Regions from separate parts of the Mesorhizobium sp. WSM4307 genome, predicted to be linked through region 1. Evidence: riboswitches for the same ligand, from Rfam matches in the RefSeq annotation. Region 1 holds a riboswitch; each other region holds the start of a gene.

What was found. Region 1 has a riboswitch for cobalamin ahead of bluB (5,6-dimethylbenzimidazole synthase). Riboswitches for the same ligand answer to the same signal wherever they lie in the genome.
Region 2: it holds a riboswitch for cobalamin, as region 1 does, so the genes downstream of both, FJV83_RS12825 (aromatic ring-hydroxylating dioxygenase subunit alpha) here and bluB (5,6-dimethylbenzimidazole synthase) in region 1, are expected to answer to the same signal.
Region 3: it holds a riboswitch for cobalamin, as region 1 does, so the genes downstream of both, FJV83_RS11710 (DUF1636 family protein) here and bluB (5,6-dimethylbenzimidazole synthase) in region 1, are expected to answer to the same signal.
Region 4: it holds a riboswitch for cobalamin, as region 1 does, so the genes downstream of both, FJV83_RS05035 (DUF1636 family protein) here and bluB (5,6-dimethylbenzimidazole synthase) in region 1, are expected to answer to the same signal.

The regions. Positions count from the first base shown of each region.
Region 1 covers NZ_VFTB01000001.1:651,972-659,777, reverse strand. The annotation lists gene FJV83_RS03055 (GFA family protein) at 1-17, shown strand, start outside; gene FJV83_RS03050 (hypothetical protein) at 14-307, opposite strand; gene dxs (1-deoxy-D-xylulose-5-phosphate synthase) at 458-2,371, opposite strand; gene FJV83_RS03040 (pirin family protein) at 2,473-3,393, opposite strand; gene FJV83_RS03035 (DUF2277 domain-containing protein) at 3,433-3,699, opposite strand; gene FJV83_RS03030 (exodeoxyribonuclease VII small subunit) at 3,799-4,050, opposite strand; gene FJV83_RS03025 (histone deacetylase family protein) at 4,054-4,980, opposite strand; cobalamin riboswitch at 5,101-5,281, shown strand; partial or broken gene bluB (5,6-dimethylbenzimidazole synthase) at 5,382-5,960, shown strand; gene FJV83_RS03015 (hypothetical protein) at 6,134-7,117, opposite strand; gene FJV83_RS03010 (TetR/AcrR family transcriptional regulator) at 7,210-7,806, opposite strand, start outside.
Region 2 covers NZ_VFTB01000005.1:18,262-26,067, forward strand. The annotation lists gene FJV83_RS12805 (phosphoenolpyruvate carboxykinase) at 1-1,393, shown strand, start outside; gene arfB (alternative ribosome rescue aminoacyl-tRNA hydrolase ArfB) at 1,475-1,912, shown strand; gene FJV83_RS12815 (alpha-ketoglutarate-dependent dioxygenase AlkB) at 2,003-2,632, shown strand; gene FJV83_RS12820 (hybrid-cluster NAD(P)-dependent oxidoreductase) at 2,728-3,825, opposite strand; gene FJV83_RS12825 (aromatic ring-hydroxylating dioxygenase subunit alpha) at 3,846-5,093, opposite strand; cobalamin riboswitch at 5,207-5,408, opposite strand; gene FJV83_RS12830 (DUF680 domain-containing protein) at 5,903-6,100, shown strand; gene FJV83_RS12835 (DUF680 domain-containing protein) at 6,173-6,376, shown strand; gene FJV83_RS12840 (DUF680 domain-containing protein) at 6,444-6,695, shown strand; gene ugpC (sn-glycerol-3-phosphate ABC transporter ATP-binding protein UgpC) at 6,781-7,806, opposite strand, start outside.
Region 3 covers NZ_VFTB01000004.1:347,741-355,546, forward strand. The annotation lists gene cobN (cobaltochelatase subunit CobN) at 1-149, opposite strand, end outside; gene cobW (cobalamin biosynthesis protein CobW) at 168-1,205, opposite strand; gene FJV83_RS11710 (DUF1636 family protein) at 1,208-1,636, opposite strand; cobalamin riboswitch at 1,676-1,882, opposite strand; gene FJV83_RS11715 (winged helix-turn-helix domain-containing protein) at 1,912-3,111, opposite strand; gene FJV83_RS11720 (NADH-quinone oxidoreductase subunit A) at 3,445-3,810, shown strand; gene FJV83_RS11725 (NADH-quinone oxidoreductase subunit B) at 3,801-4,382, shown strand; gene FJV83_RS11730 (NADH-quinone oxidoreductase subunit C) at 4,387-4,992, shown strand; gene FJV83_RS11735 (NADH-quinone oxidoreductase subunit D) at 5,002-6,192, shown strand; gene FJV83_RS11740 (NADH-quinone oxidoreductase subunit E) at 6,193-7,473, shown strand; gene nuoF (NADH-quinone oxidoreductase subunit NuoF) at 7,484-7,806, shown strand, end outside.
Region 4 covers NZ_VFTB01000002.1:282,339-290,144, forward strand. The annotation lists gene FJV83_RS05015 (sugar ABC transporter ATP-binding protein) at 1-626, shown strand, start outside; gene FJV83_RS05020 (ABC transporter permease) at 626-1,681, shown strand; gene FJV83_RS05025 (substrate-binding domain-containing protein) at 1,753-2,742, shown strand; gene FJV83_RS05030 (class I SAM-dependent methyltransferase) at 2,916-3,563, shown strand; cobalamin riboswitch at 3,771-3,977, shown strand; gene FJV83_RS05035 (DUF1636 family protein) at 4,068-4,466, shown strand; gene FJV83_RS05040 (ABC transporter ATP-binding protein) at 4,463-5,251, shown strand; gene FJV83_RS05045 (ABC transporter substrate-binding protein) at 5,299-6,246, shown strand; gene FJV83_RS05050 (iron ABC transporter permease) at 6,246-7,295, shown strand; gene FJV83_RS05055 (phosphatidate cytidylyltransferase) at 7,402-7,806, opposite strand, start outside.

The DNA of each region.
Region 1 (7,806 bases):
GCGATATGTGGTTCTAGAAGATGGTGCGCGGAACCTGGCGCTCGATGGCCGGGGACAAACCCTCGTCGCGATCCCCTGAGGCTTGCACGGCAGGATGCTCCGTGGCGGTGGCGGGCGGCGGAACAGGATCCGGCAGGACGACCAGTTGCGGCACCTGCTTGTAGGAAAAGCCGCCGCGGATATCGCCCATCTTGCCGGCGATGATGCCCATCGCCGCCTTTTCAAGGCTGCGATCATAGCGCGTTTCGGCGACGGCCGGCGCGACGATGACCGCTGAAAGCGCCACGCCGCACAGAAGCGTTCTCATTGTTGTTTGTCTCCCTGCCTGATCACCGATCTAGCAGGGCGCCGTTGAAAAACGGCCAAGGGACACGGTAAGCAGAATGCCAAACGGCAGCGTTAACAATGCGTTAAGACGTCAAGCCGGCAAACTGATTGAAGCCGCTGAGACTTTGATTCAGGCGCGCTGGGCGCGGGCAGTATGGCCGAGGGCGACAAATACCGTGCGCACGATGCCGGCCGCATCGAGACCGGCATCGGCATACATCTTCTCCGGCTTGGCGTGGTCGGTGAAAATGTCGGGCAGCACCAGCGGGCGCACCTTCAGGCCGCCTTCCAGCAGTCCTTCATGGGCAAGGAACTGCAGCACATGGCTGGCAAAGCCGCCGATGGCGCCCTCCTCCACCGTGACCAGAACCTCGTGCGAGCGGGCGAGCCGGCGGATCAGATCCTCGTCGAGCGGCTTGGCGAAGCGGGCATCGGCAACTGTGGTTGAAAGCCCGGCCGCACCGAGTTCCTCGGCAGCGATCAGGCAATCCTGGAGGCGCGTCCCGAACGACAGCAGCGCCACCTTTGTGCCTTCCCTGACGATGCGGCCCTTGCCGAGTTCGAGCACCGAGCCGCGCTCCGGCATGTCGACGCCGACGCCGTTGCCGCGCGGATAGCGGAAGGCGATCGGGCCATCATCGTAACTCGCGGCGGTGCGCACCATGTGGCGCAGCTCCGCCTCGTCGGCGGCCGCCATCACGACAAAGCCCGGCAGGCTTGCCAGGAAGGTGGTGTCGAACGCGCCGCAATGGGTGGCGCCATCGGCGCCAACGAAGCCGGCGCGGTCGATCGGGAAACGCACCGGCAGCTTCTGGATGGCGACGTCATGGACGACCTGGTCGTAGGCGCGCTGCAGGAAGGTCGAATAGATCGCCGCGAACGGCTTGTAGCCCTCGGTCGCGAGACCGGCGGCGAAGGTCACTGCATGCTGTTCGGCAATGCCGACGTCGAAGGTCCGTGACGGGAACACTTCGCCGAACAGATCAAGCCCCGTGCCGCTCGGCATGGCGGCGGTGACGGCGACGATGCGGTCGTCCTCGCGGGCTTCCCCAATCAGGCTTTCGGCGAACACCTTGGTGTAGGCCGGTGCGTTGGCCGGTGCCTTGGCCTGCGTGCCGGTGATGACGTCGAACTTGTTGACGCCGTGGTACTTGTCGGCGGCGGCCTCCGCCGGCGCGTAGCCCTTGCCCTTCTGGGTGACGACATGGATCAGCACCGGGCCTTCGCCATTGTCGCGGACGTTTTTGAGCACCGGGATCAGATGTTCGAGATTGTGGCCGTCGATCGGGCCGATATGGTAGAAGCCGAGCTCCTCGAACAGCGTGCCGCCGGTGACGTATCCGCGCGCATGCTCGACAGCCCTCGTGATCGCACGATCGGCGCGCTTGCCGAGATAGGATGTCAGCTTCTTGCCGAAGTCGCGAAGGCCGGCATAAGCCTTGCCTGAGGCGAGACGCGCCAGATAGGCGCTCATGGCGCCGGTGGGCGGCGCGATCGACATGTCATTGTCGTTGAGGATGACGATGAGCCGGGCATCGAGCGCGCCGGCATTGTTCATCGCCTCATAGGCCATGCCGGCCGACATGGCGCCGTCGCCGATGACGGCGATGACGTTGTTGCGGCCGCCGGAGAGGTCGCGGGCGGCTGCCATGCCGAGGCCGGCCGATATCGATGTCGAGGAATGCGCGGCGCCGAAGGGATCGTATTCGCTCTCTGCGCGGCGGGTGAAGCCGGACAGGCCGCCTTCCTGGCGCAGCGTGCGGATGCGGTCGCGGCGGCCGGTCAGGATCTTGTGCGGATAGGCCTGGTGGCCGACATCCCAGATCAGGCGATCGTCCGGGGTGTTGAAGACATAATGCAGCGCCACCGTCAGTTCGACCACGCCGAGGCCGGCGCCGAGATGGCCGCCGGTGCGCGACACGGCGTCGACCAGTTCGAGGCGAAGCTCGGATGCCAGTTGCGGCAGCTCGCTCTCGTCAAGCGCGCGCAGATCCGCCGGGATGCGGACCTTGTCGAGAAGCGGCGTATGCGGCGTTGCGTTCACGGGAGCTCAGGCTTTCTGTTCAACGGCGGGATAAGCCGCCGGCCGGCGAAAGTAAATGCGTGTCGGTGACGCGGATCTATCAGGTCCCCTCGCCGATTTCCTCAGCTTTCCGGCAGCGGGATGAACTCTTTCTCATCTCCAGGAACGATATCGAAGCGTCCCGTCTTCCATTCCTGCTTGGCCTGTTCGATGCGCTCCTTCGACGAGGAGACGAAATTCCACCAGATGTAGCGCTGCGAGCCGAGCGAGGCGCCGCCGAAAAGCATGAAATGCGCACCGGTTTGCGACGATATGATGATCTCGTCACCGGGCCGGAACACCAGGAGCCGCTCTGCCGGAAAGACGTCGCCCGAAATCGCGACCTCGCCTTCCAGCGTGTAGATGGCGCGCTCTTCCGCGTCGGCCGGAATCTTTATGCTGGCGCCCGGAGCCAGCCTAAGGTCGGCGTAAAGTGTCTCGGAATCGGCCCTTACCGGGGAGCGCTGCCCCTGGAAATCGCCGATGACGATGCGGCCGCGGACGCCTTCGGCATCGATCTCGGGCAGCCGCAAGGCAGCGGTGTTCTCAAACACCGGCGCCACTTCCTCCTTGCCATCGGGCAAGGCGAGCCATGTCTGCAGGCCTGAGATCGACATCGGCGCGCCGCGCAATTCCTCCGGCGTGCGCTCGGAATGCACGATGCCGCGGCCGGCGGTCATCAAATTCACGTCGCCGGGCTGGATCACCATTTCGGTGCCCAGCGAATCCCGATGCCTGATCCTGCCGTCGAACAGATACGTCACCGTCGACAGGCCGATATGCGGGTGAGGACGGACATCGAGAGCCTGGCCTGCCCGCAGGATCGCCGGACCCATGCGATCGAAGAAAATGAACGGCCCGACCAGCCGCCGCCTGGCGGTCGGCAGCGCGCGACGCACCTCGAAGCCGCCAATGTCCTTGGCGTTCGGGATGACCATCAACTCGATCTGGTCGCTGGCAAAGGCGTCGCCGGCTTCAGGGTCTTTCCCGGGAAAGAAGCTCATGGACTCTCCTTGTCAGCGGTCGAGGGCCCCTTGGCGGCATCAGGCAAAGCGGATCGCCGCCTTTGCCCGCAGTTTGGCCGCCACCTCTTCGCGATTGCGCGGATGCTGGTTGGTTTCAAGCGAATCGAGGAGTTCACGCGCCGATGCCGCGATGGCTTCGACCGCATGATCGAACGCATGCTGGTTCTGTTTCGACGGTCGTGTCGTTCCGCTCAGCTTGCGGACGAACTGAAGGGCTGCGTCGCGCACTTCGTCATTGGTTGCGGGCGGGTCAAAATTGAACAGGGTCTTGATGTTTCTGCACATCGCTTCCGTATCTCCTTTTGTCCTGGAGCCGTTTCAATCGGGACGAGCTTAATTCTCAACCATGATCGTGTCCAAAAACCGGAAAGGCTGCTCCGTGCCTCAGTCCGCGTCGAGCGGTTCTGTTCCGACCGGCTTGCCGTCGCGCGACAGCCTGATCTTCTCGACCTTGTCCTCGGCGGCCTTCAGCAGCCGGTCGCAATGCGCCTTCAGCGCCTCGCCGCGCTCGTAGATCTTGATCGACTGGTCGAGCGGCACGTCGCCACGCTCCAGATCATCGACGATCTTCTCCAGCGCGTCGAGTGCCTGCTCGAAGCTCATCGCCTTGACGTCTTCGTTGGTTTCACCAGCCATCATTCATCCTTTCATCAGTCGCCCGACATGGGCGGCGACCGAAAATGCCAGTCCCTGCAGATCGTAACCGCCCTCAAGCAGGCTGACGAGCCGGTTGCCGCTGTGGCGCGCGGCGCGCTGCATCAGCTGGCCGGTCGCCCAGTCGAAATCGTCCTCGGTCAGGTTGATCTCGGCCAGCGGATCGCGGTGATGCGCGTCGAAACCGGCCGAGATGATGATCAGGTCAGGCGCGAAATTGTCGAGCGACGGCAGCACCCGCGACAGGAAGGCATCGCGAAACACCTCGCTGCCGGTCTGCGGCGCCAAGGGCGCGTTGACGATGTTGCCGGCGCCGGTCTCGGTCTTCGCGCCAGTGCCGGGATAAAGCGGCATCTGGTGCGTCGAGCAATAGAGAACCGAGGGATCGTCCCAGAAAATGTCCTGCGTGCCGTTGCCGTGATGCACATCCCAGTCGACGACGGCGACGCGCTCGGCGCCATGCTTCTTCTGCGCATAGCGCGCGGCGATCGCCGCCGTGTTGAAGAAGCAGAAGCCCATCGCGGTGGTCTTTTCGGCATGGTGGCCGGGCGGCCTTGCGGCGACGAAGACATTGTCGGCGCGGCCTGCAAAGACGTCGTCGACGGCGGCGTTGGCGGCGCCGATCGCGGCGATCACCGCCTGCCAGCTCTTCGGGCTGGCGGTGGTGTCGGCATCGATGCGGGCAATACCCTCCTCGGGAATGGCGGCACGCACACGGGCGACGAAATCGGCGGGGTGCGCGTAGAGGATGGTGGCCTCGTCGCCCTCCGGCGCCTTGGCACGATCGAGCGCGGCAAAAGCCTCGTCGTCGAGCACGCGCTCGATGGCGCGCAAGCGGTCCGGCCGCTCGGGGTGGCCGGGCGGCGTGATGTGTTCGAGGAAGATCGGGTGCGTGTAGAGACGGGTTGTCATGCTCCCTATCTAGTGCCCCGGCGCCGCGATGGCCATGCATTGCGGCTCGATCACTGGGGAAAATCGCGCCTGCGTCCATTGGCGCCGCTGCGGGGATTGGCGCGGCCGAGGCTTCGGCGTAAGGTCGCGCCACTGCCTGGTGCTCGCCGCAAGCGGGAGAATCGGGAACACGGTTGAATTCCGTGGCGTGCCCAACGCTGTGAGGGGGACCGCGCCGGTAAATGCCACTGTCGATGACGGGAAGGCACCGGACGCGGGTTGATCCCGAGCCAGAAGACCGGCCTGGCAGCCATCGTCATCCGCATGGTCAGGCGGCTGGCATCGGAGCAACGTGCGTCCAGTTGGATGCACAAAGTGCGCTCTGACGGTGTGGAGCTATTGCAATCGCAAGGGGACGAGCGATGCCGGAACACATGACCGCTCCTGTGGGCGACGGATTTGACCAGACGGCGCGCGACGCGGTCTATCGCGCCATGTTCACGCGGCGCGACGTGCGCAGCCATTTCCTGCCCGACGCGCTCGACGACGAGGTGTTGGCGCGGCTTCTGCTTGCCGCCCATCACGCGCCATCGGTCGGCTTTATGCAGCCATGGAATTTCATCGTCATCCGCGACGCCGCGCGACGGGCAGAGGTGCGCGACCTGTTCCTGGCCGCGCGCGAACAGGAACTGCCTGAAATCGAGGGGGAACGACAGGCGCTCTACCGCAAGCTGAAGCTCGAAGGTATCTGCGAAAGCGCCCTCAACATCTGCATCACCTGTGACCGTCGGCGCTCGCAAGGCTCGCCACTGGGCCGCTGGCACAATCCGGAAATGGATCTCTACAGCACGGTCTGCGCGGTGCAGAATTTCTGGCTGGCCGCGCGTGCCGAAGGCGTCGGCGTCGGCTGGGTCAGCATCATCGAGCCGCAAGCGTTGAAGAGCCTGCTGGCCATTCCCGAGCATGTGACGCCCGTCGCCTATCTCTGCGTCGGCCGGGTTTCCGAGTTCGCATCCAAACCAGACCTGGAAACGCATGGCTGGGGCCGGCGGCTGCCGCTGCCCGACCTGATCATGAGCGAGACTTTTTGCGGGCAAGGCGAGGCGCCACTGAAATCGACCGTGGCCCGCCTCAACGCCTCCGATGTCGCGCCGGCGACGACCTGCCCAGCCGATCAGTTCGTCGCGCCGGCCGTGCCCCAGCGCGAGCCACCAAAGGAGGCCAGCGCCTTGTCCTTCAGCTCCCTGAACTTCGACGACGCCTCGGCCAGCCTGATATCCCAGGCCGGATCGGGCACCTGGCCGGCGATGGTCTTGAAATAGACCTGCATCAGGCAAGCGATGGCGAAGGGCTCGATGAAGGCCGCCTTGAAGGCCCAGGCAAAGACGATGGCAAGCACGAAGGCCCAGCCGGCGAGTTGTCCGGGCATGATGAAGAGAACGGCGCTGGCCGGAGCCAGCATCAGCAGGAAGATGACGAAAGACACGCCCCACATGATGACCGCCAGCCAGACGGCGTTCTTGACCATGGTCTTGCCGTTCTGGGCGTAGAGCACGACGCCTTGCCGCGCCGTCTCGAAGGGTGAGGACGAGTTGATGCGGATGTTGTAGCCGAGGATGATCTCGTCGACATAGGTGAGCGACAGGCGGATCACCGTGTTGATGAAGGAGACCAGACCGCTCAGGCCCGGAATGGGCAGGAAAGCAGCGATGCCGCCGAGCAGGCCGGTGATGGCGCGGATGGCGCCCTTGACCAGCTGGTCGACGACGAAAAGGATGTTGGCCTCGGCGAAACGCTCGGTCACGACCTGCCTGGCATAGGCGATCTGGTTCTGGCCGTCGGGGACATCCCGGCCGTCGATCAGATGGACCATCACGGCGATATGGCCGGCCTTGACGACGTAGAGGATATATTCGCGGATCCAATAGACGGCGATCGAAACCACGCCGAAGCCGACCACGCCGCCCCACAGGGCAAAGGACATCGGCCCGTCGGGATCCGTGGAGATATGGCCGACGCCATAGCCGACCGATGCACCGGTGCCGGTCGCCACGATATAGGCAAGCGTGATGCCGAAATAGACGATCATGCGAAAGACAATGAAAGGCCAGGTCCGCATCATGATGGACACCGACCTGCCGATATCGAAATCCCACATGCCCGAATCTCCCCTCAGAGATGGCTGGGAAGGATGCGCTCACCCCGAGGATTGTCAATCATGAGCGGTGGACAGCGGTGCGCAACGGGGATTTAGCTCTGTTTCGACGCTGGTTTTCTGAGCAGTCCCTCGAGCAATTGCTTGAACGCCGCAACCACGATCTTCGACGTCGCTTCGGGGTCGTTCGAATTAGCGATCCGCTGCGCCGCCTGGCTGCTCGCCCCGTTGATCAGCCGCGCGGCGGTCTCGGGGTCGACGCCCGGGACGACCACCCCTTCCCCCTGCAGCGCGGTCAGATGATCGGTCATTGAACCGACGCAGGCATTGGCATTCGACCATTGCGCGGGATCGCCCAGTACGGCCGGACCGTCGCGGAACATAATGCGCTGGATTTCCGGCTCCAGCGCCATTTCGATATAGGTCGTGCACTCGTCGACGAAATGCTGCCAGCGGGTCGGCGCTCTCGACGCGACCTCATTGACCCGAGCAGCCATCTCGCCGTCGATTTCGGCGATAACCGCCTCCAGCAGTCCCTTTTTGTCGCCGAAATGGTGGTAGAGGGCGCCGCGCGTCAGCCCGGCCGATGCCGTGAAATCATCCATCGACGCTTCGGCATATCCGATCGTGCCAAAGGCCTGGCGGGCCGCGGCGATCAGCTTGGCGCGCGTCTCGGCGATCATTTCCTTGCG
Region 2 (7,806 bases), on a different contig from region 1:
CACCGAGGCGCATGTCTGGTGGGACAACAACAAGGCGATCTCGCCGGCCCAGTTCGAAACGCTGTTCGCCGATTTCCTTGCTCACGCCGCGGACAAGGATCTCTATGTTCAGGACCTCGTCGGCGGCGCCGATGCCGAGCTGAAACTGCCGACGCGCGTCATCACCGAGTTTGCCTGGCACTCGCTGTTCATCCGCAATCTTCTCATCCGTCCGGACAAGGCCGAGCTCGAACAGTTCGTGTCGGAGATGACGATCATCGACCTGCCGTCCTTCCGCGCCGACCCCGCCCGCCACGGCAGCCGCGCGGAAACGGTGATTGCCGTCGACCTTACCCGCAAGATCGTGCTGATCGGCGGCACCTCCTATGCCGGCGAGATGAAGAAGTCGGTGTTCACCATGCTCAACTATCTGCTGCCGCAGAAGGGCGTGATGCCGATGCATTGTTCGGCCAATGAGGGGCCGGCCGGCGAAGCGGCCGTCTTCTTCGGGCTTTCCGGCACCGGCAAGACGACACTGTCGGCCGATCCGTCGCGCACGCTGATAGGCGACGACGAGCATGGCTGGGGCCCGCACGGCATCTTCAATTTCGAAGGCGGCTGCTACGCCAAGACGATCAAGCTGTCGGCTGAAGCCGAGCCGGAGATATTCGCCACCACGCAGCGCTTCGGCACGGTGCTGGAAAATGTCGTGCTCGACGCCGACGGCGTGCCGGACTTCAACGATGGCCGCCTTACCGAAAACACACGCTGCGCCTATCCGCTCGACTTCATCCCTAACGCCTCGAAGACCGGGCGCGCCAGTCATCCCAAAAACATCATCATGCTGACCGCCGACGCCTTCGGCGTGATGCCGCCGATCGCGCGGCTGACCCCGGCGCAGGCGATGTATCATTTCCTCTCCGGCTATACGGCCAAGGTGGCCGGAACCGAAAAGGGCGTCACCGAACCCGAAGCGACGTTTTCGACCTGCTTCGGCGCTCCGTTCATGCCGCGCCACCCCTCGGAATACGGCAATCTGCTGCGCGAGCTCATCGCCAGCCACGGCGCCGATTGCTGGCTGGTCAACACCGGCTGGACCGGCGGCGCCTACGGCACCGGCAAGCGCATGCCGATCAAGGCGACACGCGCTCTGCTGGCCGCCGCGCTCGACGGCTCGCTGAAGACAGCCGAATTCCGCACCGATGCCAATTTCGGCTTCGAGGTGCCGGTGGCGGTGCCTGGCGTCGATAGCGCCATTCTCGATCCGCGCTCGACCTGGGCCGACAAGCCCGCCTATGACCGCCAGGCGGCAAGACTGGTCGGCATGTTCGCCGTCAACTTCGAGAAATTCGAGCCGCATGTCGATGCAACCGTCATGGGTGCGGCGCCACGCATGCAGGAAGCGGCGGAGTAATCGTCACGTCGCTCAGCACCATTGAAGGCCCGATTTCGATCGGGCCTTTTCTTTTGTCCGCCGCCGCGCCATGACTGCGGCATGCCGATCGACGACGACATCATCATATCGGGCGAAGCCGTGATCCATCCCGGTGACCTGCACGAGGATTTCATCCGCTCGTCGGGGCCCGGTGGCCAGAACGTCAACAAGGTGGCAACCGCCGTGCAACTGCGCTTCGACGCGGCCGGCGCGGCCGGCCTGTCGGAACGCGTGCGTGCCCGCACGATCAAGCTTGCCGGCCAGCGCGCCACCAAGGACGGCGTCATCGTCATCGAGGCCGGGCGCTTCCGCACCCAGGAGCAGAACCGGGCGGACGCCCGGGCGAGGCTCACGGCGCTTGTCGCCAAGGCAGCCGAACCGCCGCCGCCACCCCGCAAGAAGACGCGCCCTTCGAAAGGCGCGGTGGAGCGGCGGCTGAAGAGCAAGGCTGGACGCGGCACGATCAAGAAGCTGCGCGGCCGCGTCGGCGACGACTGATCCGTCTGCCAGAACGTTTTCGGGTCGTTGTCAGCGCCTCCGTGTGGCATTCTTCAAGGTCAAAGCAGCAACCGGATTATCACCGACCTCATGCTCGTTTTGCCCAAAGGCGTCCGTCACATGCCGGCCCATCTCTCCCGCGCTGTTCAGGAGGCGCTGGTCGAAGAGGTGAGAGGCATCGTCCAGCAGGCCCCGCTGTTCGTCCCTGCCATGCCGCGCACCGGCAAGGAGATGAGCGTGCGCATGACCAATTGCGGCCTGCTCGGCTGGGTCACCGACAAGGAGCGCGGCTATCGCTACCAGCCGACGCATCCGCTGACAGGAGAGCCATGGCCGCCGATCCCGGAGGGCCTGCTCGATCTTTGGCGGCAGGTGTCGAGCTATCCGAATCCGCCGGAGGCCTGTCTTATCAATTTCTACACGGCCGACGCGAAGATGGGCCTGCACCAGGACCGCGACGAGGCCGATTTCTCGGCGCCTGTCGTCTCTGTCTCGCTGGGCGACGATTGCCTGTTCAGGGTCGGCCAGACGACGCGCGACGGCGCCACCAAATCGTTCAGGCTGAAGAGCGGCGACGTCGTCGTGCTCGGCGGCGAGGGCCGTCTCGCCTTCCACGGCGTCGACCGCATCTATCCCTCGACCTCGGCGCTGCTCAAGAACGGCGGCAGGATCAATCTGACGCTGCGGCGGGTGACGAAGCCGAACGAGAACGCCTTATAAGCCGATCCTGACGCGCGCCCTACCGAGGTCGCCAGGGTCTTGGAAACAGCTGCAACTGCTTGGCAAGGCTGCCGTGGCGGGGCCGCCCGACGTTGTCACGCCTCGATTTCGAGAGCCGAAAGCGGCTTCGAGCAGCAGGCGAGGATGAAGCCGTCATCGATCTCGTGATCGAGGATGCCGCCATTGTGGCTCATCTCGACGGCGCCCGAGACTTTCTTCACCTTGCAGGTTCCGCACAGGCCGAATTCGCAGGCCGCGGGGATCCGCACGCCCGACGAACGCGCCGTCTGCAGCACGGTCTGGCCGGCGATGCACTCGGCATCGACGTCCGAAAGCGCGAAGCGGATCGGTGTTGCCTCGATGGGAACGGCAACGCCGTCTTCCGCGGGCGACGCGAACGGCGCCGGGACTTCCTCCACCGCGGGGGCTGCAAAGCTCTCCTGGTGGTATTTCGTCATGTCGAAGCCAGCGGCTTCAAGCATGCCGCGCACGGCGCGCATGAAAGGATCCGGACCGCAGCAGAAGATCTCGCGTTCGCGGAAATCGGGCGCCAGCAGCGGCAGCCGGATCGCGTCGATGCGGCCCATATGGCCATACCAGCCCTCGCGGCTCGACCGCTCCTCGATCATGAAGCCGAGCGACAGGCCCGGCATATGGCCGCCGAGCAGTTCGAGTTCCTTGCGGAAGATGATCTCTTCGGCGCGCCGCGCGCAGTTGACGAAGCCGACATCGGTCCATGGCGCGCAATCGTTCAGCCAACGCAGCATCGACATCATCGGCGTCACGCCGGAACCGGCCGAGATGAACAGATATTTGGCCGCCGGGTGGCTGTGCAGCGAAAAGTCGCCGCTCGGCCCATAAGCCTTGACGTGCGAACCGGGCACCAGGTGATCGAACATCCAGCGTGTGCCGATGCTGCCGGCCTGCGCCTTCACCGTCACCGCGATCGAGAACGGCCGTGACGGCGACGACGACAGCGTATAGGTGCGCATCAGCGGTCCGTCCGACGTCGGCAGTTCCAGCGTCACGAACTGGCCCGGCTTGTAGCGGAACCAGGTCTGGTTGTCGGAGCGGAAGGTGAAGGTCTTGACGTCAGGCGCCTCGTCGCTGACGCCGATCACTTCCAGCACCTGCAGCCTGTCGTTCCAGGGCGCCATCTGATCGAGATGGCGATAGAGGCCAAGATCCGTCATCGCGTTCATCCCCAAACCTCTCAGGCGACACTGCGCAGGGCCGGCCGGCCGTCTTCGGCAAGCCGTGGGCCGATGAAGGACGCGTACCATTCGACAAACTGGATCACGCCGCCCTCGTGCAGCTCCGAATAGGGGCCGGGCTCATAGGCCGGCGACAGAATGCCGAAGGCGTTTTCCTCGACGATGCGGCGATCCTGGTCGTTGGTCTCGGTCCAGACATGGGTGAGTTCGGCAAGATCGTAGTCGACGCCCTCGACTGCGTCCTTGTGCACCAGCCATTTGGTCGTCACCGCGGTTTCCGTGGCGCTGATCGGCAGCACGCGGAAGGTGACGGCATGGTCGCCGAGGATGTGGTTCCACGTCGTCGGATAGTGATAGAGCAGCAAGGAGCCGATGCGGTCGGCCGAGACGCTGTCGGACAGGTTCTTCTTCACCGCCCGCTTGCCCGTCATCGTGTAGCTGACCGCATCGCGCAGCAGCGGCGCGCGGGTGGCGCGGTATTGCCCGGCCGGATCGATGCGGAACTTGCTCGGCAGCCCGGCCGCCTCGCATTTGGCCCAGTGTGCCAGCATTTCCGGATCGCTGTCGGCGCCTTGCACGCCGGTCACCGTCGGGGCTTCCGGGAAGGTCTTGCACAGTTCCGGGTGATTGCCGGCGCAATGATAGCACTCGCGGTTGTTTTCCCAGACGAGCTTCCAGTTGCCCTTCTCGACGATCGTGCTCTCGAAGGCGATCTTTGCTTCGCTGAGCCGGTGCGGCTTGAGATAGGGTTCGATCATCGCCCGCATCGGCGCGAAGTCGGCGGGTTCCTTGGCCAGGCAGATGAAGATATAGCCGGCCACGCTTTCGCAGGCGACCGGCTTCAGGCCGAACTGGCTTTTGTCGAAGCCGTCTGCCATCTGGCGGGCAAACAGCAGCCTTCCGTCCAACTCATAGGTCCATTGGTGATAGGGGCAGACCAGCTTGGCGGCCATGCCCTTGTCGGTGTTGCAGACGCGGCTGCCGCGGTGGCGGCAGGAATTGTGGAAGGCGTTGATCTTGCCCTGCTGATCGCGCACCAGCACGACAGGGTAGTCGCCGATCTGTACGGTGATGAAGCTGCCGGGCTTGGGCAGTTCGCAATCATGGCCGACGAACAGCCAGTCGCGATACCAGATCAGCTCCATGTCGAGCTTGAAGAAATCGGGATCGGTATAGAAGGGTTGCTCGAGCGAGAAGCCCTCTCTGCGGCCATTCAACAGCCTCAGCATATCGTTGCGCGCATCCATGTCCTGTCCTCATACTTCAAGGACTGAACTGGTGGTGATTGAGGAAGGATGAGACGCAGCTCGGCGAAAGCCGGGCACGCGCGATCCGCCTCTTGACCGCCCACCGCGATCAGTCGAGTTCAAAAATCTCGGGCTGGTTTCCGGGCTCTGGAGTGTCCTTGCGGACGGTCGCGACACCTTCCCAGGCTTTTGCCCAGTGGTCTCCCGTTGCGACTTGAACTCCACCACCGTTGCGGGGGCAGCGCCGGATTTTGACCGGCTTCCCAATTCTCCGCCCCGTCGTCACGAAGCGGCACCTGAGATGACATGATCTAATCACGACAGCGTTTGCGACATCGGCATGAAAGCGACATCGTATCCATGCGGCGCGACACGCATGCGCAACGATCAGGTCACGGGCAGCGGTCACGAAAATCGCCTCCGCCGATAGCTGTGCCGGCTGTCAAAATCGACCCGGAACTGGGGCAAAAGAGGTTAACGGTTTCGAAAAGTGACTATTAGCAGACTCTAAAATCGAACCGAACGGTTCGTTTCTGTTGACGGTGCGTGCAGGACGGTGTGAACGATGGACCTCCGATACAGTCTGTGACCTTGCGGCTGGCGTTTACTAAGTGGTTGATATCAAAAAGAAAAATGCATGGCTCGGAAGCCCTGGCACAATTTCAAGTGGTGGATTCTTGGTCCACACGGAACAACTTCGTGATTGGAAACGGCGAACTGGCTTTCCCACATCGGGCCTGTCCGAACGACGCGATTTCAATCCCAAGACACGCCGCTAGACGGACGGAAAAAATACTGGAGTACCAAAAATGAAAAAGATTGTTCTCACTGCCGCCGCCCTTCTGGCTATTTCCGGCAGCGCCTTTGCTGGTAGCGACCACTATGGTTCGAATGCCGCCGCAGCCACGGCTGTCGACAGCTCGTACACCGCTTCGACCAACAAGTCGGAGCCGGCTGCTCAGACGCCTGCCCAGGGCGCCGATCGCAACCTCTTCGGCAACAACTAACAACAGATCCCGGCCGACAGCGGGCTTTTCGCCCGCCGCTCTGGCCGACCTTGAGAAATTCAGGAGACTAACATGAGCAAGATCATCCTTGCTGCCGCCGCCGTCCTGGCCATTTCCGGCAGCGCCTTCGCTGGCAGCGACAACTACGGTTCCAACGGTGCCAACCAGTCGGCCGCTGCGGCCGACCATTCCTACACGGCTTCGGTCGACAAGTCGGCTCCGGCCACCCAGCTGCCTGCTCAGCAGGGCGCTGACCGCAACCTCTTCGGCAAGTAATGCCGGTTTACGGGAATGGCGGCGATGCCGGCCGTTCCCGTGAAATCCAGAAATTCAGGAGACTAACATGAACAAGATCATCCTTGCTGCCGCCGCCGTTCTGGCCATCTCCGGCAGCGCTTTCGCGGGCAGCGACAATTTTGGTTCCAATGGCGCCAACCAGCCCGCCGTGACTTCGCCCGCCGCAACTTCGATTGACAACTCGCGTACGGCTTCGATCCGCGAGAGCGGCTCGCCTGTCTACAAGCTGCTCAATTCGTCGGGCGACGCGCAGAAGTCCGCTCCTCAGGGCAGCGACCGCAACCTCTTCGGCCGTTAACAGCCGTAGCTGATTTCCAAAAAAGGAGCGGCGGGCCTGGCCCGCCGCTCTTTTTTGTTGCCTTGACCCAGCAGGACCGGCGGCCTCAAGCCGCTTTTGCTTCCGGCTTTTGCAGCGCGAAGGAATGTCCGTCCGCATCGAAGATATGCAGGTCCTCGGCATTGGCGCTCAGCCGCAATGTCGAACCGCGCTTGACCTCGACATTGCCCGGCAGTTTGGTCACCAGCGGCAGGTCGGCGCGGCCGATATCGACATAGACCAGCTGGACCTCGCCGAGCTGCTCGACATAGTCGACCGTTCCCTCGAACAGATAGTCCGCGCCGCTGGCGATCATCAGGTCTTCCGGCCGCACGCCGAAACTGACCGCCGCGCCCTTGGCCGAGGCCGGCGTGGTGATCGGCACCGCCGCCTTGCGGCCGCCGACATGGCTGACGACGGTCGGGTTGCCGGTCTTGTCGATGGTTGCCGGCAGGATGTTCATGGCCGGTGAGCCGATGAACTGGGCGACGAACAGATTGCCGGGTTTCTTGTAAAGGTCCATCGGCGTGCCGACCTGTTCGACATGGCCGTCCTTCAGCACCACGATGCGGTCGGCCAGCGTCATCGCCTCGACCTGGTCGTGGGTGACATAGATCATCGTCGTGTTGGGCATCGATTCCTTGAGCTTGGCGATCTCGATGCGCGTGGCGACGCGTAGCGCGGCGTCAAGGTTCGACAGCGGCTCGTCGAACAGGAACACTTTCGGATTGCGCACGATGGCGCGGCCGATGGCGACACGCTGGCGCTGGCCGCCCGACATCGCCTTGGGCAGTCGGTCGAGATACTTGGTCAATTGCAGGATTTCCGCCGCCTGGCGCACGCGGCGGTCGATCTCGGCCTTGTTCTCCTTGCCGATCTTCATCGAGAACGCCATGTTGTCGTAGACCGTCATATGCGGATAGAGCGCGTAGGACTGGAACACCATGGCGATGCCGCGCTTGGACGGCGGCACGTCGTTGACAACGTCGCCATCGATCTTGAGTTCGCCCGACGTGATTTCCTCGAGCCCGGCGATCGAGCGCAGCAAGGTCGACTTGCCGCAGCCCGATGGACCGACGAAGACGATGAACTC
Region 3 (7,806 bases), on a different contig from region 1:
CGGGCGGCATCCGCCTTCCAGGCGGCCGCCAGTCCGGCGAGGTCGCTGTCGGTGAAGGACAGGGCCACGATATCCGCCGGCGTCTGCCGCAGATCGACCGGCTCGGCGAGATCGTCGAGCGAGGCGGAGGTCGTGGTGAGGATATGCATCGCGGCCCGTGTCTGAAATCAGCCGGCGAGTATACGCTCGATTGCCGGGCGGTTCAGCCCCTTGAGGCCGATGACGACCAGGCGCGAACGGCGGTCGTCCTCGGCGGTCCAGGCGCGGTCGTAGTAATGATTGACGCGCGGGCCGACCGCCTGCAGCAAGAGCCGCATCGGCTTGCCGCCGACCTCGACGAAGCCTTTCACGCGCAGCACGTTTTCCTGTTCGGCGGCGGCGGCCACGCGCTGTGCCAGTTCGTCCGGATTGGCGATCGAGGGAATGTCGACGATGAAGGTGTCGAAGTCGTCATGCTCGTGGTCGAAGGCGCCGTCATGATGCGACTTGCGGTTCTCGATGTCGTCCTCGACGGCGAGACCAAGTCCGAGCAGCACGGAGGGATCGACCTCGCCATGCGAGGTCGGCACGATCTTCACGGCACGGGCGGAGTGTTCGCCGATGATGGCGTTGGCGCGGGCCGAGCCGGCGGCGTTCATCAGATCGCTTTTCGACAGGATGATCAGGTCGGCGCAGGCGATCTGGTCCTCGAACAGTTCCTCGACCGGGTCGTCATGATCGAGGCTGTCATCTTGCGCACGCTGCGCCTGCAAGGCGTCCATGTCGTTGGCGACACGGCCTTCGGCAAGTGCGGGACCATCGACCACAGCGATCACGCCGTCGACGGTCACGCGGCTCTTCACCGTCGGCCACTGGAACGCCTGGACCAGCGGCTTGGGCAGGGCCAGGCCCGAGGTCTCGATCAGTATGTGGTCGACCTTCGGGTTGAGCGACAGGATCTGGTCGAGCGCCGGCACGAAATCGTCGGCCACGGTGCAGCAGATGCAGCCATTGGCGAGTTCGACGATGTTTTCCTCCGGGCAGGTGTCGATGCCGCAGCCCTTCAAAATCTCGCCGTCGATGCCGATGTCGCCGAACTCGTTGACGATGATCGCAATGCGCTTGCCGCCGGCGTTCTCCAGGAGATGGCGGACCAGCGTCGTCTTGCCGGCGCCGAGGAAGCCGGTGACGACGGTACAGGGGACGCGGGTGACGGAAGCGCTCATGATCAGTCCTTCAACAGGTCGAGGGGAGGAATGCGGGCAACGAGGCCGCGCTTGAGGGAAGCAGGCCGGTCGCGCCATGGAATGAGGCCGTCCGTCGAGGTGGCGAAGAGTTTGGCGCCGGCGACGAGGTCGGCGCCGCTGGTCACGGTCAGGTCGCCGAAGACGTAGCTCCAGCAGCCGTCGCGTAGGATCGCGGCGCTCAGCCGGCGCTTGCAATTGCCGAGACATTCGACCGTGTGGATGCGGATGTTTCCATCAGATGCGGCGCGGCGTGTGTCGTCAGCCAAGAGTTCGCCGGCGCGGGGATGGGCGTCGGAGCCAGTCTCGTCGCGGCACGAGGCGCAGACGATCACCGTGACGCCGGCCAAGGCTTCGCCGTCGGCGGACGAATTGTCCTCTGTGCCAGCCGAAAAACTGCCGTTCTGGTCCAAAAAACCGGGCTCCTTGCCCGGAAACCCGCCGGGCGATCGGATTCTTTTGTCGCAGACGGCAGGTCTCCTGGCTCGCGGGTTATCGCCTTGGGTGCCGCCTTCCCGGGAACATCCCAGTGGCTTTCGGCCTTGGCTCGTCGCTTACAGTTGCGGGGACAGCCGCGGATTTGAGATTTTTCACCTCTCACCGCATTCCCTCTTAGCCCCTGCCGTTGCGGGCAAGGGACCGTCTGGAGCGGATTTAGGCTTTTGCAGGCAGCGGTGTCAACGCACGGCTACGACATGGCGATGTCGGCAAGCGCCAGGCCCAAATCGCCGGCAGGCGTCACTTCCATGCGTTCAAGGCCGAGCCAGCCTTGCATCTGCTTCAGTTCCTCGGAGAGCTGCGCGGCGGTCTCGGGCGGTGCCTTGGGCTCGGCGTAGGCGGCGTGGACGCGCAGGACGCTGGCTGGCCGGTCGGCCTTGAGGTCGACACGCGCGACGATCCTGTCGCCGAGCAGGAAAGGCAGGACGTAGTAGCCGTATTGGCGCTTCTCGGCGGGCGTATAGATCTCGATGCGGTAGTGGAAATCGAACAGCCGCTCCGAGCGCGAGCGCTCGAAGACGACCGGGTCGAACGGCGCCAGCAGGGCGCGGGCCTCGATCTTCCGGGGCAGGCGGGCGTCCTTATGAAGGTAGGCCGGCTTGTCCCAGCCTTCGACGCGCACCGGCAGCAGTTCACCCAACTCGACCAGTTCCTCCAGCCGGCCTTTCATGTCGGCCGGCGACAGCCGAAAATAGTCGCGCAAATCGCCTGATGTCGCCACCCCGTGGGCGCGGGCGGAAATGCGCAGCAATTCGCGGTGCGCGTCCTCGGCGGCCGGCACCGGCAGATCGAGGATCGCCTGCGGCAGCACGCGCTCGGGCAGATCATAGAAGCGCTCGAAGCCGCGGCGGTGCGCCGTGGTGATGCGGCCGGCCCAGAACAGCCATTCGAAGGCGTGCTTGGCATGGCTCCAGCCCCACCAGCCGCCCGAACCTTTCTGGCCTTCCAGCGCCGAAGCCGCGATCGGGCCGCGCGCGACGACCTCGCGGTAGATCTCTTCTATGTACGCGGCATGCTCGCGGCCCCATTTGGCCAGGCCCAGATACATCTCGTCGCCCTGCTCGGCGCGTTGCATGCGCCAGCGCATCAGCGGGTAGGTCTCGACCGGCAGGAACGAGGCCTCATGCGCCCAGTATTCGAAGACCGTGCGCTTGCGCGTCACCGCGGCATTGTCGAGCAGCGCCAGTGGGTAGGGGCCGAGCCGCGAATAGAGCGGCATGTAATGCGCGCGCACCACCGCGCTGACGGAATCGATCTGCAGCAGGCCGGTGCGGGAGAGCACACGGGCAAAGTGGCGGCGATCGGGTGTGCCATTTGGGCGGGGATCGAGAAATCCCTGTGCGGCGAGCGCAATACGCCGGGCGGCGGCAAGCGAGATCTTTTCCTTCATGCAGCTGTCACTCTAAGGGCGTTTCGACCGAGGTCCGACGGGTGATTCCAGCCCATGCTAGCAGGGTTTTTGCGGCAACCCTGTCAGGAGAGAAAAGTGGAGTAAAAGGCGAAGGAAATCAAACAGGAGGGGATCGGACCAGTTTCTCCGGATATGCCGTCCAGGCCGGCGTTTTGAACAAGGTTTGACTTGCTTCGCTGGAAGTGCTGCGCTAACCCTCGCCGCGTTGCAGCATAGGCCCCTTAAAACGGTTCAGCGGTTAATCTGTCACGCTTCCGCATTAAGGTCCGGTGCTGTAATCAAAGTGGATTGGCGCCAACGGAAAGCCGCTGCATGAACGCACTTCTCAGTTCGTACCTGCCCATCGTCCTGTTCATCGGCGTGGCGCTGGTCGTCGGCCTGGCGCTGCTGGCCGCACCGTTCCTGGTGGCCTACCGCAATCCCGATCCCGAAAAGCTTTCCGCCTACGAGTGCGGTTTCAACTCGTTCGACGATGCCCGCATGAAATTCGACATCCGCTTCTACCTGGTGTCGATCCTGTTCATCATCTTCGATCTGGAAGTGGCCTTCCTGTTTCCCTGGGCTGTGTCCTTCTCGAAGATCGGCATGCTCGGTTTCTGGTCGATGATGGTGTTTTTGGCAGTGCTGACCATCGGCTTTGCCTATGAATGGAAAAAAGGAGCGCTGGAATGGGATTGAACGACAGTTCAGGCACCCTTGTCGCGCCGAAGCCGAAGGGCATCATCGATCCCAACACCGGTCGGCCGGTTGGGGAGGACGATCCCTTCTTCCTCGAAATCAACAATGAGCTCGCCGACAAGGGGTTCCTGGTCACCTCGACCGAGGCGCTGATCACCTGGGCGCGCAGCGGCTCGCTGATGTTCATGACCTTCGGTCTGGCATGCTGCGCCGTCGAGATGATCCACACCTCGATGCCGCGCTACGACTCGGAGCGCTTCGGTGTCGCGCCGCGCGCGTCGCCGCGCCAGTCCGACATCATGATCGTCGCCGGCACGCTGACCAACAAGATGGCGCCGGCGCTGCGCAAGGTCTACGACCAGATGCCCGAGCCGCGCTACGTCATCTCGATGGGCTCCTGCGCCAATGGCGGCGGCTACTACCACTATTCCTATTCGGTGGTGCGCGGCTGCGACCGCGTCGTGCCGGTCGACATCTATGTGCCCGGCTGCCCGCCGAGCGCCGAAGCTTTGCTCTACGGCATTCTTCTCCTGCAGAAGAAAATCCGCCGCACCGGCACGATCGAACGGTAAATCCATGGCCGCATCCCTTAGCGAACTGTCGACCTATCTCGGCGAAAGGCTGATTGGTCGCGTCAATGACGCGGTGCTCGCCTATGGCGAGCTGACCATCCATGTCGAGCCGCGCGACCTCATCGAAGTCGTGACCTTCCTGCGCGACGATGCGCGCTGCCAGTTCATCTCGATCATCGATGTCTGCGGCGCCGACTATCCGTCGCGGGCCAAGCGCTTCGACGTCGTCTATCACTTGTTGTCGCCGAAACAGAATGTGCGCATCCGCGTCAAGGTGCAGGCCGACGAGGAGACGATGGTGCCCTCGATCACCGGCGTTTATCCCGGTGCCGACTGGTTCGAGCGCGAGACCTACGACCTCTATGGCGTGCTGTTCTCGGGCCATCCCGACCTGCGTCGCCTTTTGACCGACTACGGTTTCGAAGGCCACCCGCTGCGCAAGGATTTCCCGCTGACCGGTTTTGTCGAAGTGCGTTACGACGACGAAGCCAAGCGCGTCATCTACGAGCCGGTCGAGCTCAAGCAGGAATTCCGCAATTTTGATTTTCTCTCGCCATGGGAAGGGACGGATTACGTCCTGCCGGGCGATGAAAAAGCCAAGACGAATTGAGGCGCCAGAATGGCTGAAACCTCCGTCCGCAATTTCAACATCAACTTCGGCCCGCAACACCCTGCGGCGCATGGCGTTTTGCGCCTTGTGCTGGAGCTCGATGGCGAGGTCGTCGATCGCGTCGATCCGCATATCGGGCTGCTGCACCGCGGCACGGAAAAGCTGATCGAGGCAAAAACCTATCTGCAGGCCATCCCTTATCTCGACCGGCTCGACTATTGCGCGCCGATGAACCAGGAGCACGCCTTCGCGCTGGCCGCCGAGCGCCTGCTCGGCATCGAGGTGCCGAAGCGCGGCCAACTGATCCGCGTGCTCTACTGCGAGATCGGCCGCATCATGTCGCACATCCTCAATGTGACGACCCAGGCGATGGACGTCGGCGCGCTGACCCCGCCGCTATGGGGCTTCGTCGAGCGCGAGAAGCTGATGGTGTTCTATGAGCGCGCCAGCGGTTCGCGCATGCATGCCGCCTATTTCCGCCCCGGCGGTGTCCACCAGGACCTGCCACGCCAGCTGGTCGAGGACATCGGCAAGTGGATCGACCCGTTCCTGAAATCGATCGATGACCTCGACAAACTGCTGACCGGCAACCGCATCTTCAAGCAGCGCAATGTCGATATCGGTACTGTTTCGCTGGCCGATGCCTGGGCCTGGGGTTTTTCGGGCGTCATGGTGCGTGGTTCCGGCGCGGCCTGGGACCTGCGCAAGTCGCAGCCCTACGAATGCTATTCGGAAATGGATTTCGACATTCCGATCGGCAAGAACGGCGACTGCTACGACCGTTACCTCGTGCGCATGGAAGAAATGCGCCAGTCGGCCAGGATCATGCGGCAATGCGTCGATCTCTTGCTCGGCAAGGAAAGCACCGGCCCAGTGTCGAACCTCGACGGCAAGGTCGTGCCGCCCAAGCGTCAGGCGATGAAGCGCTCGATGGAAGCGCTGATCCACCACTTCAAGCTCTACACCGAGGGCTATCGCGTGCCGGCCGGCGAGGTCTATGCGGCCGTCGAGGCGCCGAAGGGCGAGTTCGGCGTCTATCTCGTTTCCGACGGCACCAACAAACCGTACCGTTGCAAGCTGCGCGCGCCCGGTTTCGCGCATCTTCAGGCCATGGATTTCCTCTGCCGCGGCCACATGCTGGCCGACGTCACCGCCGTTCTTGGCTCCCTCGACATCGTGTTTGGTGAGGTCGATCGCTAAATGTCAGTCCGCCGTCTCGCAGAAGCCAGCGTCCAGCCAGCATCCTTCGCCTTCAACCGGGCGAACGCGGCAGCGGCGAAGCAATGGATCAAGAAGTACCCGAAGGGCCGCGAGCAGTCGGCGATCATTCCGCTGCTGATGCTGGCGCAGGAGCAGGAAGGCTGGGTCACCAAGGCGGCGATCGAGACGATTTCAGACATGCTCGGCATGCCCAGGATTCGCGGGCTCGAGGTCGCGACCTTCTACACGCAGTACCAGCTCAATCCCGTTGGCACCCGCGCGCACATCCAGGTCTGCGGCACCACGCCCTGCATGCTGCGCGGCTCGGAAGCGCTGATGGATGTCTGCCGCTCGAAAATCCATCACGACCAGTTCCACACCAATGACAAGGGCACCTTGTCGTGGGAAGAGGTCGAGTGCCTAGGCGCCTGCGTCAACGCGCCGATGGTGATGATCTTCAAGGATACGTTCGAGGACCTGACGCCGGAACGGCTGGCCGAAATCATCGATCTCTATGATGCGGGCAAGGGCGCTTCGGTGGTGCCGGGGCCGCAGAACGGCCGCACCGGCTCGGAGCCGGCCTCCGGCCTGACGACGCTGAAAAGCGAAAAGGCGATCCTCAAGTCGACCCGCGACCGCGAGGCCAGGGAAGCAGCCAAGGCCGCCAAGGCGGCACCCGACGCGATCATCGCCGCGCCCGTCCCGGCGCCCGCTGCCGCTCCGGTCGCGCCGTCCAAAGCCAGCAAGCCGAAGACCGACGCGCTCGAGACCAGCCCGGCGCTGAAGACACCCTCAAAGACCAAGGTGGCACCGGCGGCGGAAAAGGCGGCGAGCGTTTCGGCGCCGCTGCATTCGGCCGCCAATGCCAATAAGGCAGCGCCGGAAGTCGAGAAGGTCTCCAAGCAGCGCAATGGGCCCAGATCCAAGGCCGAACCAGCCGCTGCCTTCAAGGCGCCGGAAGCCAAGGCGCCGGCCGCCAAGCCGGCGAAACCGTCGCTGGAAGACAAGAACCGCCCGGCCGGGATCGACAGGCCGACCGCGGTGGACGATCTCAAGCTGATCTCCGGCGTCGGCCCGAAGATAGAGGGCGTCCTGCATACGCTGGGCATCTTCACGTTCGCGCAGGTCGCTTCCTGGAAGAAGGCCGAGCGCGAGTGGGTGGACGGCTATCTCTCCTTCCAGGGCCGTATCGAGCGCGACGACTGGGTCAAGCAGGCCAAGGCGCTCGCCAAGGGCGGCGTCGCCGAATACATCCGCGTCTTCGGCAAGAAGCCGGTCTGAGGGACGAAAAATGCTTCAGGATAAAGACCGCATCTTCACCAACATCTACGGCCTCTTCGACAAGTCGCTAGCCGGCGCGATGGCGCGCGGCGCCTGGGACAACACGCCCGGCATCGTCGCCAAGGGCCGCGAATGGATCGTCAACGAGATGAAGGCGTCCGGCCTGCGCGGTCGCGGCGGCGCCGGCTTCCCGACGGGCCTCAAATGGTCGTTCATGCCCAAGCAGAGCGATGGCAGGCCAAGCTACCTCGTCATCAACGCCGATGAATCCGAGCCCGGCACCTGCAAGGACCGTGACATCCTGCGCAACGATCCGCACACGCTGGTCGAAGG
Region 4 (7,806 bases), on a different contig from region 1:
CTGGGCGCACCGAATTGCTCAGCGCGCTCTATGGCACCGGCCTGTCCGGCCGCTGGGAAGGCGAGGTCGCCATCGATGGCCGGCCTGTAAGGCTGGATTCGATCAGGGCGGCCCGCGCGGCCGGCATCGCCTTCGTCACCGACGACCGGCGCGGCAGCGGGCTGATGCTCAGAATGGCGGTGGGCCTCAACCTGGTGATGTCGGTGATCCGCCGCATCTCGCCCCTCGGCCTGATGTCGCAGCGCCGCCAGGCGGATGCGGTAAAGCAGTCCTTCGGCCAGTTCGATATCAGGCCGAAGAATCCCGACATCGCCGTCGGCGCGCTTTCCGGCGGCAACCAGCAGAAGGTGGTGCTGGCCAAGGAGATCCTCGGCAATCCCCGTCTGCTGCTGCTCGACGAGCCGACTCGCGGCGTCGATGTCGGCGCCAAGGGCGAGATCTACGCGCGGCTGAGGCAGTTGGCGGCGCAGGGGCTCGGCATATTGGTCGCGTCCAGCGAGATGCCGGAGCTCATCGGCCTGTGCGACCGGATCGTGGTGCTGCGCCAGGGGCGCAACGTGGCGGAATTCATCGGCGGCGTCGACGAGCACACAGTGCTTGACGCGGCAAATGGCAGGGAGGCCTGATGTCTGAACAGAAGATTTCGGTGGCAGCGAGCCCGGCTGTGCCGGCGGCAGCGCCAAAGCATCGCGATCCGCTCGCCCTTGTGGTGCGCTTCCAGAGCCTGATCGGCCTGGTGGTGGTGGCGATCGGCGGCATCATCTTCTCGCCGCGCCGGCACGGCCAGATCCTGTTCCTCGATCCCGACAACATCGCCAACATCGTGCGCGCCGTCTCGGAGACCGGAATCATCGCCATCGGCATGACTTTCGTCATCATCACCGCCGGCATCGACCTGTCGGTTGGCGCGGTGCTCGGGCTGTCCAGCGTCGTCACCGCATCGATGATGATCTCGGGTGGCTTCGGGCTCATTCCCACCATCCTCGCCGTGCTTATCATGGGCATCGTCTTCGGCGCCATCCAGGGCACCATCTCCACCCGCTTCCGGCTGGAGCCGTTCATCGTCACGCTCGCCGGCCTGCAGGCGGCGCGCGGCCTGGCGCTGGTCGTCTCGGGTAACCAGTACATCAACATTTCCTATGGCGACGGACCGGGCCTGGCACCGCCGGTGTTCGCGATCCTCGGCGAGCGGTTGTTCAACAACACCGTGCCGGTCGCCACCATCGTCTTTATCGTCTTTGCCGCGATCGCAACGATCGTGCTCAACACGACGCGCTTCGGCCGCTATGTCTTTGCCGTTGGCGGCAATGAGCGCGCGGCGCGAATTTCGGGCGTGCCCGTTTCGATGGTGAAGATCTCGGTCTATGCCATCACCGGTTTTGCCTCGGCCCTTGCCGGCATCGTCCATGCCGGCCAGTTCAATTTCGGCAGCGCCAATGACGGCATGGGCTACGAGCTCACCGCGATCGCCGCCGTGGTCATCGGCGGCACAAGCCTGTTTGGCGGCGCCGGCTCGATGGTCGGCACCGTTGCCGGCACCATCATGCTCGGCGCGCTCGCCAACATCCTGCAGCTGAACAACATCACGCCCGCCATGCAGTTGCTCGCGACCGCCGCGATCATCGTGCTGGCGGCGGTGCTTCAATCCCTCGTTCGCCGCCGCGAGGGGTTGGGTCGTTAGGAGGAAGGCGGCAACAAAGTCGAAGTCAAACCAAGGTCTGGCCCCCCGGCCCGACGAGGAGGAGAGCGAGTATGAAAACCACAAGACAAGGAACGAGGAACACGCTTCATGCCGTGCTTCTGGCAGGCGCGGGCCTGTGCATTGCAGGAGCCGCCCAGGCCGCCGACCCGATGGTCAAGGCCTGCGCCAAGGACGGCCAGTTCATCATCGGCTTCTCGCAGGCCAACAACGCCGAACCCTATCGCCAGCATGTCAATGACGAACTGACGGCGGCGGCCAAGGCCGTGCCGGGCTTCACTCTGCAGATCGCCGACGGCGCCGGCAACGTCAACACGCAGACCTCGCAGGTCGACAATTTCATCACCCAGAAAGTCGATCTGCTGCTGATCTCGCCCTTCGAGGCGGCACCGCTGACGCCGGCGGTGAAGCGCGCCATGGATGCCGGCATCCCGGTCATCGAGCTCGACCGCAAGACGGTCGGCGATCCCGGCAAGGACTACACCGCCTTCATCGGCGGCGACAATTACAAGATTGCGCTCGAGGCCGGCAAATACACCGCCAAGACCTTGCTGCCGGATGGCGGCGAGGCGGCGGTGCTGGAAGGCTTGCCGAGCTCGACGCCGGCGGTGGAGCGGCTGAACGGCTTCAAGGACGGCGTCAAGGGGAATGCCAAGATCCAGGTCGTCGCCGAGCAGGCCGCCGACTGGGTGCCGGACAAAGCCCAGACCGCCTTTGCCGCCATGCTGCAGGCGCATCCCGACATCAAGGTGCTCTATGCCTCCAACGACATGATGGCGGCCGGCGCGCTGCTTGCCGCCAAGGGAGCCGGCAAGGACGTCAAGATCATCGGCACCGACGGCCTGCCTGGACCGGCCGGCGGCATCGAGGCCGTCGCCAAGGGCGACTGGGCGGCAACCTTCACCTACCCGACGGGTGCGAAGGAAGCGATCGAGATGTCGAAGAAGATCCTGCTCGACTGCTCGACCTCGGTGGAGCCGACGGTAACGGTCGAGACGACGGCGATCACGGCGGAGAATGCCAAGCAGCTGATGGGGAAGTGAAGGGCGATTAGCGCTCGGCGCTGAGGTTGAGACAGCAGGGCCCCGCGCGGGGCCTTGCTTTTTTGCTATTGCTAGATCTGGTCGTGCTCGTGCCAGCTTCGGCCCGCCACCCCAGTCGCTTACTTTGCGTTTAGCCCCGTCATGTAAGGATCCGTAATCCCAAGGGGGCGCGAATGCTGGATAATTACGAGGCCGACCGGTTTGGCGTGATTCACCAGATCGACGTCACGCCGATCAAATACGACAAGCAGTACATTTCCTATTACGAGGATCTGAGCGACCGGACCATCAAGCTCGGCTATCAGCGGCTTGGCTGGGTGCTGGGGGTCACCGGTGAGATACCTCGATCCGTGCTGGAGATTGGTTATGGCACCGGCACCTTTGTCGAGGCCGCCAAAATTACCGGGGTTGCCGACTGTGCCGGCTGCGACATCACCAGATTTCCGCTGCCCGAGGGCGTCCGCTTTGTCGATTGGGACGAGGCGCTCGCCGGCTCGTGGGATCTCGTCGCCATGTTCGACGTGCTCGAGCACATTCCGGATCTGGGTTTCCTCGCCCGCCTTCAGAGCCGCCACCTGGCCATCGCCGTCCCTTACTGCCGCTGGCGTGAACTCGGCGCCGACGGCGAAGCGTGGTTTCGGACGTGGCGCATGCGTCTGCCTAACGAGCACCTGCACCATTTCGACCGTGACTCGCTGGTGGCGCTCCTCGAGCATTACGGCTTCGAATGCGTGACGCTGAATTGCTTTGAAGACGAGATCAGACTGCGGCCGGGCGAAGCGGGTCCGAATATTCTGTCAGGCTTTTTCAGAAAGCTATAGGCCGGTTCCTCGGCGACCGCGGCCAGGTGTCATGCCTCCTGCCTGGTGACCGCTCGCGGCTGAAAACCGCAGCCGCGCCGAAGCCGCATTGCGCGACGACAGGGGTTGACATCGCCGCGAAACATCGCTTCAAACGTAATGTTATTACATATGGAGCATGTGGCGACGGCGTCGCAAAAAACTCATTGCGATGCGATCGACGGAAATCTACGGTGGGTGCGTGATGGCCCCCGCGCCGAAAGGCAAGGGGTGAAAAGGGAACACGGTGAGACCTCAAAAGGTCGAGGCCGTGGCTGCCCCCGCAACTGTAAGCGGTGAGCAAGATCCGACATGCCACTGGCCGGCAAGGCTGGGAAGGCTGGATTGCGCCGAGACCCGCGAGCCAGGAGACCTGCCATCAACTGAGTTGACCGGACGGGGTGTGCCGGGAGGAGGCGTGGACGTCGGTCTTGTCGGCCGGCTCGCCAACATCCTTCCGTCGCCAGTTTTGAAAGTGACGGAAAGTTGGACGGCGCCATCGATCATCGTATCATCGTGTGCACGCTTTGCCGCGACGTTCCGACCGGCATCAGGTCGGGCGAAAGCCTGTGCGTGGATTTGCGCTCCCGGCTCGCAGCCTGCCATGAACCCGCCGTGGCGCATGGCTTCACGGTCGAAGGCGTCGAATGCATGGCGGGCTGCGCGCGGCCGCTGACGGTGGCCTTCCAGGCGCCGGGCAAGGCCTCCTATCTCTTCGGCTCCATCGACGCCGAGGCCGACGCCGGCGATCTCCTGCGATTTGCCCGACTTTACGCCTCGCTCGCCGACGGCTGGTGCAATTCCGGACAACGTCCGCCGCGACTGGCCGGCAAGACACTGGCCCGCATTCCCGGGCCGGCCAAGTTTCCGGGCAACAGCCGATGACAATGCCACTCCTCGAAGCGCGCGACCTCAGCGCCATGGTCAATGGCCGGCATCTGGTCCACGCCTTCAGCCTGTCGGTGGCCTCGGGCGATCGCCTTGCCATCATCGGCCCCAATGGCGCCGGCAAGACCACGCTGCTGCGCATGCTGTCGGGCATGCTCAGGCCAAGTGCGGGCGAGGTGAAGCTTGGCGGGCGCCGCCTGGACCGTATCGCGACCGCCGAGCGGGCCCTGCATATCGCCGTCGTCGGCCAGACCGACCAGCCGGACCCGCGGCTGGCGGTGATCGACTATGTCGAGCTCGGCCGCGTCCCGCATGCCGGCCTGAGACGCAGGAGCGAGGAGCGCGACATCGTCGTCGACGCGTTGCGCCGGACCGGCCTGTTGCCGCTGCTTGGCCGCACCATCGGCTCGCTGTCGGGCGGCGAGCGCCAGCGCGCCCAACTGGCGCGCGCCATCGCGCAGCAACCGAAAGTGCTGTTCCTCGACGAGCCGACCAACCATCTCGATCCGCGCGCCCGCGGCGAGCTGCTCGAGCTCGTAGCCGGCTTCGGCATGACGGTGATCGCGGTGCTGCACGATCTGGCCCTGGTGGCGCCCTTCGCCACCAGGGTCGCGGTGATGAGCGAGGCGCGGCTGCATGCGCTGGCGGCACCCGGCGAAGCGCTGACGCAAAAGCTGATCCGCGAGATTTTCGGCGTCGACGTGTTTCGCCTGCGCCATCCGACCGAAGACCGCGAACTCACGGTGTTCGATGTTCCGAACCGCGCCGCGCCGCCATCCTGATCGAGCCCATCCCTCATCCGACACTGTTCAGCCAAGGAGCAAAATCCGTGAAACGCCTCGCCCTGTCGCTCGTCTTCTTGCTGCTGGCCCCGGCAGCCTTCGCCTTCCCGGTCACCGTCGACAGCTGCGGCAAGCCGCTGACCTTCGACGCGCCACCCAAGCGCGCCGTCATCCATGATCTCAACATGGCCGAAATGGCCTTCGCGCTGAAGCTGCAGCCGTCGATCGTCGGCCTGACCGGCATCACCGGATGGTACAAGGTCGGCCCCGAGTTCAAGGCCGAGCAGGGTTCCATCCCGGAACTGGCGCCCAAATACCCGACGCTCGAAAACCTCGTCGCCGTCGAGCCCGATTTCTTCTTCGCCGGCTGGTACTATGGCATGAAGCCGGGTGGCGACGTGACGCCCGACAGGCTCGCCCCGCACGGCATCAAGACGCTGGTGCTGACCGAAAGCTGCGTCCATCTCGACAAGAACCGTCCGGCCGCCTCGATGGACCTGCTCTATGGCGATGTCGAAAAGCTGGGCAAGATCTTCGGCAAGGACGCGGACGCGGAGAAGCTTGTCTCCGGCTGGAAGGCGCAACTCGCGGAAATCATCGCCAAGGTTGGCGACCGCAAGGGGACGCGGGTATTCCTCTATGATTCCGGCGAGGACAAGCCGTTCACATCAGGCAAATTCGCCATTCCGAGCGCCATGATCGCGGCCGCGGGTGGGGACAACATCATGGCCGACATGGACACCAGCTGGGGCAACACGGACTGGGAAACCGTGGCGTCGCGCAATCCGCAGTTCCTCATCCTGCTCGATTACCAGGATGGCGGCGGCTACAAGAAACTGCTCGATTTCTTGAAGGCGCACCCGGCGATGAAGGAGACGGACGCGGTCAAGAACGAGCGCTTCGTGGCGCTGCGCTATGCCGAACTGACGCCCGGGCCGGCAAACATCGAGGCGATCGGCAAGATCGCCAGGGCGATGCATCCGGAAGCGTTCTGATGCTTGTTGCCCCTGGGCATAAATCCGGCGCGCTTTCGGGACACAAGGCATTCGCGCTAGCGATGGTGGCGGGCACGATGGCGATCGTCGGCCTCCTGCTGCTGTCGATCGCCTATGGTTCGACGCTGATCCCACTCACCGACGTCATCGCCTCGCTTGGCCAGGCCGTCGGATTGAACGAACACCAGGTGTCTGGCCCGGTCGGCAAGATCGTCGTCGATCTCAGGCTGCCGCGCACGATCCTGGCGGTGTGTGTCGGCGGCGGCCTCGGCATAACAGGCGCGTTGCTGCAGACGGTGACCCGCAACGATCTTGCCGATCCCTTCCTGTTCGGCCTGTCGTCGGGGGCGGCGGCCGGTGCCGTTTCCGTCATCACCGTCTTTGGTGACACTTTCGGCATCTGGACCTTGCCGGTCGCTGCCTTCACCGGCGGCATACTGGCCGCCTGCATCGTCCTGCTGCTGGTCGCGCGGGTGAGGGGGCAGGGACCCGAACGGCTGATCCTCGCCGGCCTTGCCGTCTCCTTCCTGTTCACGGCCTTGACCAACTATCTGGTTTTTGCCGGCGACCAGCGCGCCGCCCATTCGGTGCTGTTCTGGACGATGGGCGGGCTCGGGCTGGCGCGCTGGGACAATGTCTGGCTGGGCGCCTTGGGCGCCGGCACGATTGCAGCCTACGGGCTGTGGAACCACCGCAGGCTGGACGCTTTCCTGGCGGGTGAAAGTGCCGCCGAAAGCCTTGGCGTGCCGGTGGCGCGGATGCGCAGGACGACGTTTCTCGTCGCCGCCTTTTCGACGGCAATTCTCGTCTCGGTCGCCGGCGTCATCGGCTTTGTCGGGCTTATGATCCCGCATCTCTCGCGGCCGCTGGCCGGTCCCTTGCATCTGCGCCTGATCGCCAGCTGTGCGCTGTTCGGGGCGGTGCTGTTGCTGGCAAGCGATCTTCTGGCGCGAACCCTGCTGCCGCCGCAGGAACTGCCGATCGGCATCATCACCAGCTCGCTCGGCGCCTTCTTCGTCGTCACGCTGGTCGTGAGAAACCGGCTCTGACCGCAAGAGCAATTTCAGGAAAAGTGTGAAGCGGTTTTCCCGGGAAAAGCGCGTAGCGCTTTCCCTTGGGAATTGCGTTAAAACAAAGAGGCCAGAGCTTGCCGTCTCAGACCGTCCAGAAATAGCGCACGATGTGAAAGAAGATGGGGGCAGCGAAGATCAGGCTGTCGGTACGGTCCATCATGCCGCCATGGCCTTCTATCAGATGGCCCCAGTCCTTGACGCCCTGGTCGCGCTTGATGGCCGAGGCGACCAGCCCACCCAGAAACCCCATCGAACAGACGACGAAGGCGACACACGCCGCCTGCAGGGGCGTGAATGGCGTCACGAACGACAGAAGAGCGCCGAGCAGGCTCGCCGACACCACTCCACCGATCAGGCCCTCCCAGGTTTTCGACGGCGATACGGTCGGCGAAAACCGGTGTTTTCCGAACAGCTTGCCGAAGATGTATTGCAGCACGTCGCTGCCTTGCACGACGATGACCAGGAAGGCGATCAGCAACAAATTGCG